DNA from 2 places in the Lacrimispora sanguinis genome. Region 2 is predicted to be linked to the other one. Evidence: a T-box and tRNA genes for the amino acid it is inferred to sense, from the RefSeq annotation. Region 2 holds a T-box; the other holds one or more tRNA genes.

Region 1 (6,961 bases), 2.3 Mb from region 2:
TCAGAGTAAATGACAGGGAATCCATATCCACTCTTTCCATACGCAGGATACCAATTTTAAGCTCCATCAGCTTATTTGTTAAGTTAGCTATGAAGAAATCAAAATCACCTGAAAGATCCAGTACATTTTTAGCCAGTTCTTTGCCTGCCAGGTGCCCGGCAGCCCTATACAGGAGGCTGGCAGTCTCCTCATCGTATTCACGGGCCAGGATATCCTTTAAGGTATATTGCAGCAGACGGTAAATAAGCACCGGTACATCAGAGCCCAAATTCTTTCTTCCCTCATCAATGTTTCCAAGGCATTCCCAGGTAAACTGAGACGGTTTGCTTTCATGACGCATAAAAACTCCTCCTTAAAATGTACTGCAAAAAAATATTTACCAACAGGTTCCTAAATATGCAATAGACATAGGAACTGGTATTATAACAAAGCCTCTGCCGATTCTGCACTTTCGTACGCGGGAGAGAGTTCATAACTCTTTACCAGCCCGCAACAGATTCGGAAGGCTTACGATACATTGGGAGAAATGTATATTTATCATATTGTACAAGATTTGTTTTATAATCATGATTCACCCGTTTTAAATTGGCCTTTTAATGTCCTAAATAAAGAAGGGGGAAAAACGGGGTTTGAAAGCCGTCCAGCATATCTAGTATTTATTTTTCTGCCCATACGAAGCTGTCCACAATCATCTTTGCGGCACGGTCGGTCTCAGTAGTATCCCCAAAGGCTGTTTCGTATACGAATACATACTGACGGTCACCTACGATATAGTATTGAGTTTCAACTTCTTCATCTTCCAGAAAATCAATAACAAATGTGTAGAGGGTATAGCCTTGTGCCGTATAGGAACCATCGCCGCTAATGGTTGCCCCGGTTCCTTTGAGCTGTGCGACAAGCTGGTTTTCAATGGCGTTGCGGAACTGCTCGTGCTTATCTTTCGCATACCGGTTGCTACCCGTTTCCACCGATATGTTATTAGGGCGCTTTTCCTCCTGTGTCCCGTCAGCCACGTAGAAAAATTTATTGTCTGTTGAGTATTTTTCACTCTCAACCCAGCCTACCGGTACTGCATAAGAACCAAATTTTTTTGGAAAAGTCATCGTATCAGCCTTGTCTGTAGTGGGTATTTCAGAAGAAACCGCCCCACTCGACGGCAAAGAGGTGTTTGCCTCGGAAGGCAGCGAAGAGGGCGGACCTTTATCTCCCAATTGTCCTGAACCGCCAAAGTCAGTAGTTTCACAAATCATTCCGTCATTTTGAAAGCCGCTGATAGTGGTTTTCAGACTAAGGTGACTCCTATCAAAGTTGCTGATTTTACCGCTGATAATTCCCATATTCGCCAAAACAGTGCTACTGGCAATGCCGAAATTTACACCGAACCGGGTGATAAGATCATTGTCGATAATCTGCGCCCCACCAACAACACCATTAATTGATGAAAATGAATCAATATAATCTTGGATGACTGCTTCGTCTTCGGCACCTTCAGATGCATGATAGGGCTCAGTTTCTGTCTGTACCATTCCCACTATATTGTCACCAATAGCTGCAAGCTGGATGACAAAACCGTCGGTTGAGGTACATGTGGTCATGGTGATATTGAGATACTTATAAAAGCCACCACTAATGGCGTCAAAAAAATCCCGATTGGCGCCGGTGGTAATGACCATCTTCCCATCACGGGAACTGACGTATACCGTAAATTCCTCATCTTCCTCGCTTCCAGAATGATCAATACCCTGGCTCAGCCATGAAGGAACATCTGCAAAAGCATCACCGCCATTTTTCACTTGCTCCAAGAGGGCGGCGTTCATCGACTCACTTATAGGGGCTGCTATATATGTCGTTTTTAGCCGTACCGTCACAGATCCATATAACTCTTGCCCCTCCACCGCAGCAGCGGTAAATATCAGATCCCTGGTCCTTTTATGTACCTCTTGATACACTTTATTTATTGCTGAAGTGTTCTCTTTTCCCAACGCCGCAAAAAGACGATGAAGCTGGTTCTCTTTGTCGATAAATGGTTTGATCCCTTCATAATCACCCTGTTGGTATGCAGTTAAAAATGCATTTACAGCCTCTTCAGCTGAAAGCTTTTCTGTAGCCGCAAAGTTTCCGCAGCCAGTACTTCCCAGGCATAGGACCACAGCCAGCAGCAGACATATAATCTTCTTTTTCATGTCTTCCTCCAATACGCTTTTTTTAGTTAAAGCTATGGTCATTTATTCCCTGAGAATTTGTTTGCGGCATTCAATAGACTGATTAGAGCCGTTTCATCATAATACTCCGTATCATGAACTACTTCCTCGTTCCTGACAAGTAAGAAGTCATCAATGCGGATCTTTTTCTCCCCACATTGAGGACAGAAATATAGAAGCACCCTGCAAGCCCGTTGTCCTGTAGGAATTTCATGGACAGAAGAAATAGGCCGCATGTTTTTACAATAGTAATCCAGGGACGCGCTATTCTCCTGATCTGTCCATACGGGAATAAGGAAAAGGAGCTTTTCCTCCTTTTCTATCTTCACACGGCATTCCTTACACTTGGGTTCCCGAAAAACAAATGCAAACAACAGCTTATTTATAATGCGGTTTAATATGCTTATACTTTGACTCATAGCTGCTTATCCTCTTGTAAAAAAGCTCTGTTTTTTATCGCATTTAATCTTTCACATATCATATCCGCCTTTGAAATTGCTTCCAGCACCACAGGGTCTTTCATATGAATAGTACCATTTCCGCTGACTCGGAGGGTGACTATTTTCTGCTTATGGCCGTGAAGTGTGAAACGGCAGCTGACCTGTTGGGTACCGTTATTAAGCTGCCTCCCGTCATGGGTACGGATATTATCGATTGCAGCTCCATCAATGAATTGTAGTTCCTTTGGATTATACTTAAAAACAACAGCAAACTTACCATTGGTAGAATCCATGTAGAAAACTCCATTACCGGAATTAAAGCGATAATCGAGAATAAAACCTTGTTTCTCAAGCGCCTGCTCATGAAGACGTGCATTTTTATCCAGATTGGAGTCCAGTATTACATTTGGAAGCCAAAAGAAAATGAGAATAATTGCAAATGACAGAAAAGCCCCGATTATTAGATATATCTGCGGTAACCTCCATAACGTAATGCATATTGGTATTGCTATAATAACAGCCAATAGCGCCAGCCTGAGACCCATAATTTGTGCAAAATAACCCGTGTTAACCTTTTTCATAACTTTTTAACTTCTCCTTAACTAATTATTTTTTTTACCATAAAGCACTGAGAGTTGTGCTGTGTGTACTTCGCTAATTTCCATCAAAATTGCCTGGCAAAATCATAACAGTCAATGGAAGGGCGTGGGACATTGTTGTTATGAATACGTTTTTTCGTGTTCCTAATTATAAATATCGATTACTGACTTAGAGGCATTGGCATCTTTTAGACTTTTTTCTCCTGCACCCTTTTCGATACTTACATACATTATGGGGATAGATTGAATATCCTGAATATTGCTCTACTGCATAGCCGGGGACTTCTTTTGTAATCGTAGTTCTGTCCCTCCCCAGCTTCTTGCCTATCTCTGTAAAAGTCAAATCCTCCTACAGTCCACTTTTAGTCTCCAAACGGTCTTCATAAGTTAAAAACTTAGCCATAGTATCTCCTTTCTCCACCGGCTAAGTTCAATATATCACAAAAGGCAGGGACTGCACCCTGCCTTTTTGTAACGCGAATTTCTCTATGCTGTTTTCAAATAATTATACCCATCTTTCTCTTTCAAACGGGAAAGATATTTTACAATTGAAGTTTTGTTTAATTTTTGTGACTTTTTGTAAGTTTGCTAAAAAGTTTAAATATTTATGTTATTTTATTACATAGGAAAAATAGCAATTAAAAAACAATAAATAAATAAAAAGAAGCTCATTTTTGACTTCAATCAAAAATGGACTTCTTTTTATAAAGCGGGTGATGGGAATCGAACCCACGTATCCAGCTTGGAAGGCTGGTGTTCTACCATTGAACTACACCCGCACGGAATTTCTGAAGTTTTTCAAAAGTGCTTTGAAAAGCACAATGCCCAAAGCCGGAATCGAACCAGCGACACGAGGATTTTCAGTCCTCTGCTCTACCAACTGAGCTATCTGGGCATAACCACCTGCAACACGAATAATTTTACAAGATTTCTCCCATCTTGTCAAGACAAGTTTTCTAAATTATGTCAAAATAACAAAATTCTCAGTAAAATCTTTAAAACATATCACATGCCTGGTCAAAACTTACACACCTTGAATATCTGGAATTCCACATTTTCTCATTATAATATTTGTAGGACTGTTCCGCGGTCATATACTCATTATCAACAGTTGTATTGCAATAAGCCGGAACAACAATTTCAAATCCATGTTCAAAACCGCACTTTATTGTTGCATCTATGCAGTAATCGGTCTGCAGACCTGTAATCATAATGGTATCTTCGTTTTTAGAGCGCAGGTATTCTAATAAACCAGTATCCCTAAATGCACTATTAACATGTTTATCAAATATCTTTTCCTCATTCATTGGAGCAAATTGTTCAAATATTTCAAATCCTTTTACGCCCTTAGTCAGCTCAAAACCATCATCGTGACGAACATAAATAATCTCTATGCCCTTGGTTCTTGCTAAATGGATTAATTGCTTTATGTTATTTACAAATGTTTCATATTGAAACAGTTCATTTGTAACAATCATATCCTGTGTATCTACTACCAACAGTACCATTTAAATACCCCCTTATTCTATTGTTTTCCAGAGCAGCTGTCCATTTTCGAAAATCACCTCCATTCGCCCGGTATCCTTTAGCCAGGAAAGATAAGAGCGGATCGTGCTACCAACGAGTACATATTGCTCAAAATTCATTACCAGACCATAGTCATTGAAAAGCTGCTGTAAAACCTTTTCAAAGATAATCGGCTCTTTACAAATTTCAAGTATCTTATCTGCTATTTCATGTACCTTGTTAATGTTAATCTGAGCGAGCGGGGCGATATCATCGGTTGCTTCTGCGTGAGCAGGGATGAAAACCTTTGCTTTCATGGTCTTTACCATTTCCAAGGTGTCAAGGTATGCGGATACATCATAAATAAACCCGATCTGATATTTTTCCAGTGTTTCTTTGCTCGACAGGCAGTCTGCCAAATAAACGACGTCATCCATATCTCTAAAACCCACCATATCAAAAAAATGACCGGGAAGAGGAATCACACTCATACCATTCGGAAGACCCCCCTCTGTAAGGTGTTCTGCACTGCTTTCCTGGGCCATCAGGAATTTGTGCTTTAAGTCCTTTGGCGGGAACCCGCCATACAGGAAAGAAGGCTCAAGGATGGTATGGTTCGTAAAGTCGCATTCAATACCAGGAGCATAAACTTTGCATCCGGTTTGATTCTGTAAATACTTATTGCCTCCAATATGATCGGCATTTGAATGGGTATTATAAATTGCCGTCAGCCGCCAGCCATTGGCATCCAGTATCTGCCTGACTTTCCGCCCGGCATCCTTGTCACTTCCGCTGTCAATAAGGCATACTTCCGTATCGTTAAGCTTAACAATGCCAATCTTTGCCGGGCTTTGAACATAATAACTATTTGTGCCAACCTGATTTAACTCATACATTTGGGAAACCTCCATATAGTAGAAATTCTTTGAAAACTGTAGTTTTAATGATGAAAATGATCTTACAGGAAAGGAAGAGTCGGGTCCTTCCGGACAGACCTTCCTTTCCGCTCCGAAATCCTATCTCCTTCTTCCACCCTTCCGCAAAGCAACGGGCTATGTTCATCGTATAATGTGCGTCTCCTCTTCACTGCCTCCACACTGTCATTGGCATAGCAATACTTACAACCGGCCAAGCAGGTGTCATAAGTTCCCACCTCAACGCTTTCCATGCACCCACATTCTGTTCTTTGATTTTTATCCTTCCTCCGGCATACCGGACCGCCGATTAAGTATTCCGCCATCGCAGGGTCAATGCAGCTTCCTCGTGAAATCCCGACAGAACTTAAATCAGCTATTTCCGCACATGCTTCAATCCTAAGTCCGTAAGTACCGGCAATCGAGGCCAGTCCTTTGCCCAGCCTTTTCATCCCTTCTTCATCCAATTCTTCTACCGGGATTCCCTTCATGTTACGTTCCGTCTTTCCATACTTGTCCAGAAAACTGATCACAACTTTTTCCGCAGAACCACATACACCTCTGGCGATTTCTTCAAAGGCCCGCAAATGGTATTCCTCTCTGTAACGGCCGTTAAGGAATATGGGATCATACCGCCAGACCATACGGTCTTTCCCCACTTTTTCTGCTGTTTCCCGGAAAATATCGATCAAATGCCTTTTATCCGGCAGCCCAGGCTCAACATCATTTCCATATCCCGTCAATGTAAACTGGATATAGAAAGGGATGCTTCCAAGCTCCCGGATTCGTTCCATCATAGGCTCCGGATTTTTCGTCCAGAATACTATAAGCTCAACCTGCTCCGGAGATAGGTCGATCCGGCTGATCTGATGGCTGTTCATGGGATTTTTTACATATAGATACCCTTCTTTCAGCCTATTAAAAAACCAATCCGAATAAAATTGTGGAATATCCGTCCGCCTGCTGACACTTAGTATCATAGTTCTCACTCCTGTTTCTTCTTTGTAAAATCATTATAAGCATTCCATGCGCCCGCTTCAACCTCTTTAACTTTTTTAAGAACTTCGAATATGGCATCTGTCTGGAATAAGTTGGCATAATGTTTTGCCTAATAACTGGGAATTCTGATATATGAAATGAAGCCGTTTTCTATCATCATCTACAACTGGAGGAACACCATGAAAAATGAACCTGTATTTTTAACTGACAAAAATCATAACGTCATTCTGGAAGCCATCTCTGGTACTCCCAATGCTGCGCTTCCGGACAGCTTGAAGCCTTTTGAAATATTGGAACCTAAT
Region 2 (6,961 bases):
CAAATATGATTGATAAAATAATCCTGATCACGTTTCCCACCTCCTATAGTCAAACAAAGGATATCATACCATAATTTATCTGAAAATACAATATATTTTTATATTTTTCTAATCGATGATTGTTGTACCAGATAAGGATATCCATTTTCAGCTTTCTTACTCTTTTTGAAAAGTGGGTTTTCAAAAAAATATACAGGTACCTTCAGAAAAGTTCTTGACTTTTTCTACAGGTACCTGTATATTAATATTAAGGTACCTGTTAATCTTTCAACTTTAGGAGGTTTTAATATGATAGAAGACAAATTTACAGAACTTTTCGAAAAACTCTCAACGCTGCAATGGATCCTACAGCGCCACCATTTACAGAATCATGCTGAGCATGGTCCTATGGCCGACCCGACCCGCGGTCAAGGCAGGGTTTTGGCAATGCTCAAAATGCAATCCGAAATCAGCACAAAAGACTTGTCTTATCTGCTGGGCATTCGGATACAATCCCTTAATGAACTTCTTAATAAACTGGAGAAAGGCGGCTATATCACCCGCACCCCTTCGGAAGCTGACAGACGGGTCATGCTGGTGCAGCTCACCGAAAAAGGAAAGAGTGAGCAACAGCCGCGCACGGATTTTGGAGATATTTTCAATTGTCTCAGCGAGGAGGAGCAAACCATTTTTGGTGAGTATCTCGACCGCATCATTACAGCGCTTGAAGCCCAGCTTGGGGATGATGAAAACGATGAAAGGTTCGCCTGGATGCGCTCAGCTCGTGAAAGAATGGGAGACGAAAGATTTGAAATGATGTTTCATCGCGGTGGCAGGCATGCTTTTGACCATATGGAGCAGCTTTATGATCACCATAACGGAAGATCCGTAGACAGACCCTGCCACAGACATTTGGAACAGGGTCACAATGGTCCAAGACCAAACAGACGCGGTTCCGATTTCTGTGACAGGCGGACAGACGACAGACCTACGCCTCCGCCGTCCGATTCACATGATGTGGAAGAATAAACATAACAAATAACAAAGCAAAGGTACTGCCATTCTAAACAACAGATTGACAGTACCTTTATGTTTTGGTCAGAAAGAATATTCCATGACAGCCCGTCCAAATTTCCTGTAAAATTCTTCAATGCGCAGAAGTTCATTGTATTTGGTGGCGCATTCGCCTCTGCACGGTGCACCGCTCTTTACATAATCGGCACCGACTGCCGCTGCCATATCCGCAAGGAAAGACTCTTCCGTATCCTTCCCGTCGCTGGCAATGATCACCTTATGCCCGGCTTTTCTTGCCTTCTCCACCATTTCCAGCGCCCTGGTAACGGTCCCCGCCTGTTCCATACGGATGATCGTTGCATTGGCCGCAGTAAAATCATCAGATACCAAAAGCGTTCGGTGCTCCAAGAGCTTCATCATCTGCTCTCTTCCCTCCAGATCTTCTTTCCAAAGCCCGTTCATGACCGCACAGATGGGAAAGCCATCCGCCAGTCTCAGATAATAGGCGAGCATATCCTTTTGCACCCTGTTTATAGAGATTCCGCCCATCCTGCTTTCATTTGAGAACCAATAGGTGCCATCTTCTTTTACGTACAACCGGTCTGCATCAGCATTGATGGCCACCAGCACATCTGTCCCCGGCTTATATCCGGCAAGCTTAAAGGAATCCATTAAATAATGCAGTGCTTCCTCTGAGTTTTTCATATCCGCTTTAAAGCCGCCGCCATCTCCTGTGGAGGTACTAAAACCGCTTATGGACAAAAGCCTTTTAAGTGCCTGGTAAATCTCCACTCCCATACGCAGTCCCTCTGAATAGGAATCCGCTCCCTGAGGCACAACCATGATCTCATGAAAATCAAGGCCCTTATCCCTGCTTCCACCGCATATCATACTCATCATGGGAACGGGCATCACAGGAGCCGAGCTGCCGCCCAGATAACGGTAAAGCGGAAGATGAAGTCCTGCACCAGCCGCCCTTGCAACCGCCATGGACAAAACCAAAACACCCTGATTTCCATCTCCTGCTGCCCTATTTTCCTCTGCTGCCTGGGTAAGCATCCGATCGATTCTTCCCTGGTCTGATGCATCCTCAAACAATATTGTTTCTGAAAGCCAGCCACCCACAAGCTCTGCCTGCTTTTCTGCCCTGCCGGTGTTTCCCAGAGAAACCGTGGCTCTTCCATGAGCACCGTTCTCCAGAATCACTTCAGCTTCTACTCCGGGATATCCCCAGGAATCCCGTACAATTCTTCCTGTTACTTCTATTATATCAAGGCCGTTTAACATCCTTTTGACTCCCTGTCCTTTCTTGCACTCTTACCGTAAGGATTGACGGAATTTACCACCTCCATGCAGATACAAAGAAAAAAGATGCCAGGAGATTTTACTTATATCCTGACATCTTTCTTTCTTAATTTACTTATGAAACGGCATTACTTTATGCCCGAAGTTCAATTCCCAGTCCCTGTAATCCGTTGAGGATCTTTTTCATCACAGCAAGAACCTCCTGCTCCTCCAAGGTGTGATCACCTGCACGGAAGGTGATGGAATAAGCTACGGACTTATATCCTGCTAAAATCTGGGTTCCTTCATAAATATCGAAAAGCTCATAGCCTTCCAATATCTTTCCTCCCCGCTGTTCGATGATCTCTTCGATCTGTCCAACCAGAATTTCCTTTGGAACCACCATGCTGATGTCTCTGGTAACAGCCGGATATTTTGCAATTCCGGTGTATTTCCGGTCAAAGCTTGTAAATGGGATCATGGATGGCATATCGATCACAGCCACATAAGCTCTGTCTCCAATCTTATAGTTGTCAGCCACTTCCGGATGAACTTCTCCAAGATATCCGATGGTTACCCCATCATAAATGATATTTGCCTGTCTTCCTGGATGAAGGAATGATTTCCCGCTCTTTGGATCATAATGAGGCCGTTTGTGCATTCCTGTTTTATCGAAAAATTCTTCAATCACTCCCTTCATATCAAAGAAGTCGCCGTCGCCGTAAAAGCCCAGGGTAAACTGCATTCTTTCATCGGGAAGCTCAGTAAGCGGAAGCGCCTTTGGAAGGTAAATATTCGCCAGTTCATAGAGGCGAACGTTCTTATTCCGACGGTTGTAGTTGGTGGATAAGGAGTTTAACATTCCATGAAGAGGGGAGGTTCTCATAACGCTGAAATCCTCTCCCAAAGGATTTAATATATTCACTGTTACACGGAGGGGACTGTCCTCCGGGATCAGAAGTCGGTCAAATACCTTGGGACTTTCAAAGGAATAGGTCATTCCCTGGGAAAATCCAGAGAATTCCGCCACCTCTCTTGCCACCTCTTCTATTCTTAATTTGTATGACAGCTTGCCGGTAGTTGCCTCACCTGTAGGCAGGGATACGGGAATCTTATCATACCCAAAGAATCTGGCAACTTCTTCCGCAAGATCTGCCATGCAGACTAAATCCTGTCGGAAGGTGGGAATGAGTATTTCATTTGCTGCCTTATCGTATTCCAAATCCAGCTTTTTAAAGTATTCAAGCATTGTTTCCGCTTCGATCTCAGTACCCAGAAGCCGGTTCATCTTTTCTGGTTCAAAAGGAAGTCTTTTCCCTTCCCGTTTCACAGGATATACATCAATCATGCTGCCTACGACTTCTCCTGCGCCCAGTTCCTCAATCAGCTGACATGCGCGGTTAATCGCTTCCTCCGCATTGTTAGGGTCAAGTCCTTTTTCAAATTTACCGGAAGCATCGGTCCTTAATCCCACCTTTTTGGAAGAAAGACGGATATTGGTTCCATCAAAACAGGCGCTTTCAAACACCATGGTCTTTACCTCATCGGTGATCTTGGAGTTCTCTCCGCCCATGATGCCGGCAATCCCTACTGCTTTTTCTCCGTCATTGATCATGAGGATGGTGCTGTCCAGTTTTCTTTCCTGTTCGTCAAGAGTCTGGAACGTATCGCCTTCTTTCGCACATTTTACAATGATTTCATGATTAGCAAGCAGGTCATAGTCAAAGGCATGCATTGGCTGACCATACTCTTCCATCACATAATTCGTAATATCCACGATATTATTAATAGGGCGGATTCCGCATGCGGCAAGGCGTCTCTGCATCCAGGCCGGGGATGGAGCAAGTTTAATATTTTTCACCATTCTAGCACAATAGCGCGGGCAAAGGTGACTATCCTCTACGGTAATCTTTAAATAGTCATGAATATCCTCGCTGTTACCTGTGGCTGTTACCACCGGAGGTAAAAAGGGTTTGCAAAAAGTCGCCGCCGCTTCTCTTGCAATTCCAATTACACTGTAGCAGTCCACACGGTTCGAGGTAATTTCATATTCAAATACGGAGTCATGAAGACCCAGTACTTCTATGGCATCAGCACCAACTTCCGTATCCTCCGGCAGAATGTAAATTCCGCTTTCCGGTGCCTCTGGATACATTTCATTGGTAGAGCCCAGCTCTTCAATGGAGCACATCATGCCGCAGGACTCGATTCCTCTCAGTTTTCCCTTCTTGATCCGGATTCCTTCTTCCGGAAGGGCACCGCCGTCATGGCCGCCTGCCACTTTACCTCCGTCTAATACTACAGGAACTTTATCTCCGGTCTTTACATTGGAGGCTCCCGTAACGATTTGAACGGTTTCTGCTCCAACATGAACCTGGCAGATGATCAGCTTATCCGCATCCGGATGACGCTCAATGGATAATATCTGTCCAACTACGATTTTCTCTAAGTTTTTATCCAGGCTAACATAGCCCTCAACCTTTGATCCGGTAAGCGTCATAGCATCTGTATATTCCTGAGCCGTTACGTCTAAATCCGGAACGTATGCTTTAATCCATGATAATGGTGTATTCATTGATCTATCTCCCTTTCCTTAAAACTGCTTTAAGAATCTGATGTCGTTCTCATATAATAATCTCATGTCATCAATTTCATATTTTAACAGGGCAATCCGCTCTAGTCCAACTCCGAATGCAAAACCGGAATATTCATTGGGATCGATTCCGCTCATTGTAAGCACGTTTGGATGAACCATGCCGCAGCCAAGAATCTCAATCCAGCCGGAGCCTTTGCAGAAGCGGCAGCCCTTTCCGCCGCATTTGAAACAGGTAACATCCATCTCTGCGCTTGGTTCTGTAAATGGGAAATGGTGCGGACGGAATTTTACTTTTGTCTCTTCACCAAAAAGCTCTCTTGCAAACTCTGCTAAGGTTCCCTTTAAATCCGCAAATGTGATATTTTTATCAATTACAAGCCCTTCAATCTGGTGGAAGGAAGGAGAATGGGTTGCATCTACCTCATCAGAACGGAATACACGGCCGGGAGCCAGCATGCGGATAGGCAGTTTGCCCTTTTCCATAGTCCTGACCTGAACCGGTGATGTCTGGCTTCTTAATACGATGTTGTCACTGATATAGAAGGTATCCTGTTCGTCTCTTGCCGGATGATTCTTAGGGATATTCAATTTTTCAAAATTATAGGAATCGTATTCTACTTCCGGCCCTTCAATGACCTCGTATCCCATGCCAACGAAGATTCTCTCAACCTCTTCCAGAGCAATGGTATTGGGATGGGTGTGGCCTACCTTATTGCGTTTGCCGGGAAGGGTTACATCAATCACTTCTTTTTTCAGCTGTTCTTCTCTGGCCTTTTTTTGCAGGGCAGACATGGCAGCCTCTAATTTCCCCTCAATCACGGCCCGGGCGTCATTTACCATCTGGCCCACCTTTGGCCTATCTTCCGGGGCAACATCCTTCATACTCTTTAATACACTGGTCAGCTCTCCCTTTTTCCCAAGATAAGCGACCTTAATGTCGTTCAATTTTTCCAGCGCATCGGAAGCTTCAATCTGCTTTAATGCTTCCTGTTTGATATTTTCCAATTGATCCTTCATCATGCTCTCCTTCTTTTCATAATCAAATTTTTGTTTGCCTGTTTAACAGCAAAGGGAACTAAAAAAGCTCCGCCCCAAAAAGGGACGAAGCTATATTCGCGGTACCACCCTGATTCCTATGCATGCACAGGCACTCGGTATACGTAACGTGTATTGACGTCATGACTTACCCGCCAGACCGGCAGCCATAGCTGTCACTGGTTTCAATCATGCTGCTTCGGTGGGAAATTCAATCTCTTAGCTGAACTTAAAAGGGCTTACAGCCGATGGCCCCTTCTCTCTGGAAGAAAATAAGGATTTACTTACACCTTCATTGCATTTATTGTTTTTAATTGTAACGTTACGTACCATTGTAATGACGGATGTTCAAAATGTCAAGGATTATTTTCATATGGACTACATCAGAATAAAATAAGCAGGGCCTCTGCTCGCTTTCCTTTGTTAAATCGCATCTTTATAAGCTTCTTCTAAAATTCTTTTAAATTCAAGGAGTATTTCATAGGTTTCTGCTCGTTTTTCCAAATGCTCTATAAAAACATCAATATACTCCTTATCTTCGGCTCTTTTTGTTTTTTCAATCTGAACTTTTTCTTTTTCTTTTTTGTAAAAATGGGCCAGCAAAATTAAAAGCACACTCTCTGTTAACAGTGCACCCATCAACATAATATCTAAAAAACTCATTTTTTCCCCCTGTTCTTTTGAACCATAAAATACGGCCAAGATTTTTATACTGTCCTTTACAGGATCAATATCTTAAACCGCCCTGTAATGTGACCATAAAAATCATCCATCCCCCCTCCCCTTATCCGTATACTGCAAAGGAATTCTAACGGACCTTAAACAGGCCCCCAACCTGAAATCCATAATGATCTGAAACATAATCCTACCGCCTTTTATATAGTTACTTATAACTAATATCGAACTTTTTAAAGTATAACATAACTGAAAAAAAAAGAACAGCGTCAGAAAGGCATATCTAAGATATCTTTCTGACGCTGTTTGTTAATTTATCATCAAAGCTACACAGCAAACTGACTGTTATAAAGCTGTGCGTAAAATCCGTTTTGTGAA

Evidence for each region. A T-box is a leader RNA that pairs with one kind of tRNA and senses whether it is charged. The one in region 2 lies ahead of pheS (phenylalanine--tRNA ligase subunit alpha), so its partner is inferred to be a tRNA-Phe.
Region 1: it has a tRNA-Phe gene. The T-box ahead of pheS (phenylalanine--tRNA ligase subunit alpha) is inferred to sense a tRNA for this amino acid. The anticodon was not compared.

What each region holds. Positions count from the first base shown of each region.
Region 1 is NZ_CP173277.1:3,465,540-3,472,500, reverse strand. It holds gene ACHZES_RS16115 (V4R domain-containing protein) at 1-340, opposite strand, end outside; gene ACHZES_RS16110 (hypothetical protein) at 657-2,183, opposite strand; gene ACHZES_RS16105 (hypothetical protein) at 2,222-2,620, opposite strand; gene ACHZES_RS16100 (hypothetical protein) at 2,617-3,222, opposite strand; tRNA gene ACHZES_RS16095 (tRNA-Gly) at 3,949-4,019, opposite strand; tRNA gene ACHZES_RS16090 (tRNA-Phe) at 4,063-4,135, opposite strand; gene ACHZES_RS16085 (cysteine hydrolase family protein) at 4,236-4,748, opposite strand; gene ACHZES_RS16080 (MBL fold metallo-hydrolase) at 4,761-5,642, opposite strand; gene ACHZES_RS16075 (DUF1848 domain-containing protein) at 5,705-6,640, opposite strand; gene ACHZES_RS16070 (desulfoferrodoxin family protein) at 6,839-6,961, shown strand, end outside.
Region 2 is NZ_CP173277.1:318,688-325,648, reverse strand. It holds gene secG (preprotein translocase subunit SecG) at 1-31, opposite strand, end outside; gene ACHZES_RS01560 (MarR family winged helix-turn-helix transcriptional regulator) at 289-1,008, shown strand; gene eno (phosphopyruvate hydratase) at 1,078-2,280, opposite strand; gene pheT (phenylalanine--tRNA ligase subunit beta) at 2,432-4,852, opposite strand; gene pheS (phenylalanine--tRNA ligase subunit alpha) at 4,871-5,890, opposite strand; T-box leader at 5,968-6,213, opposite strand; gene ACHZES_RS01540 (hypothetical protein) at 6,332-6,571, opposite strand; gene ACHZES_RS01535 (ABC transporter ATP-binding protein) at 6,910-6,961, opposite strand, start outside.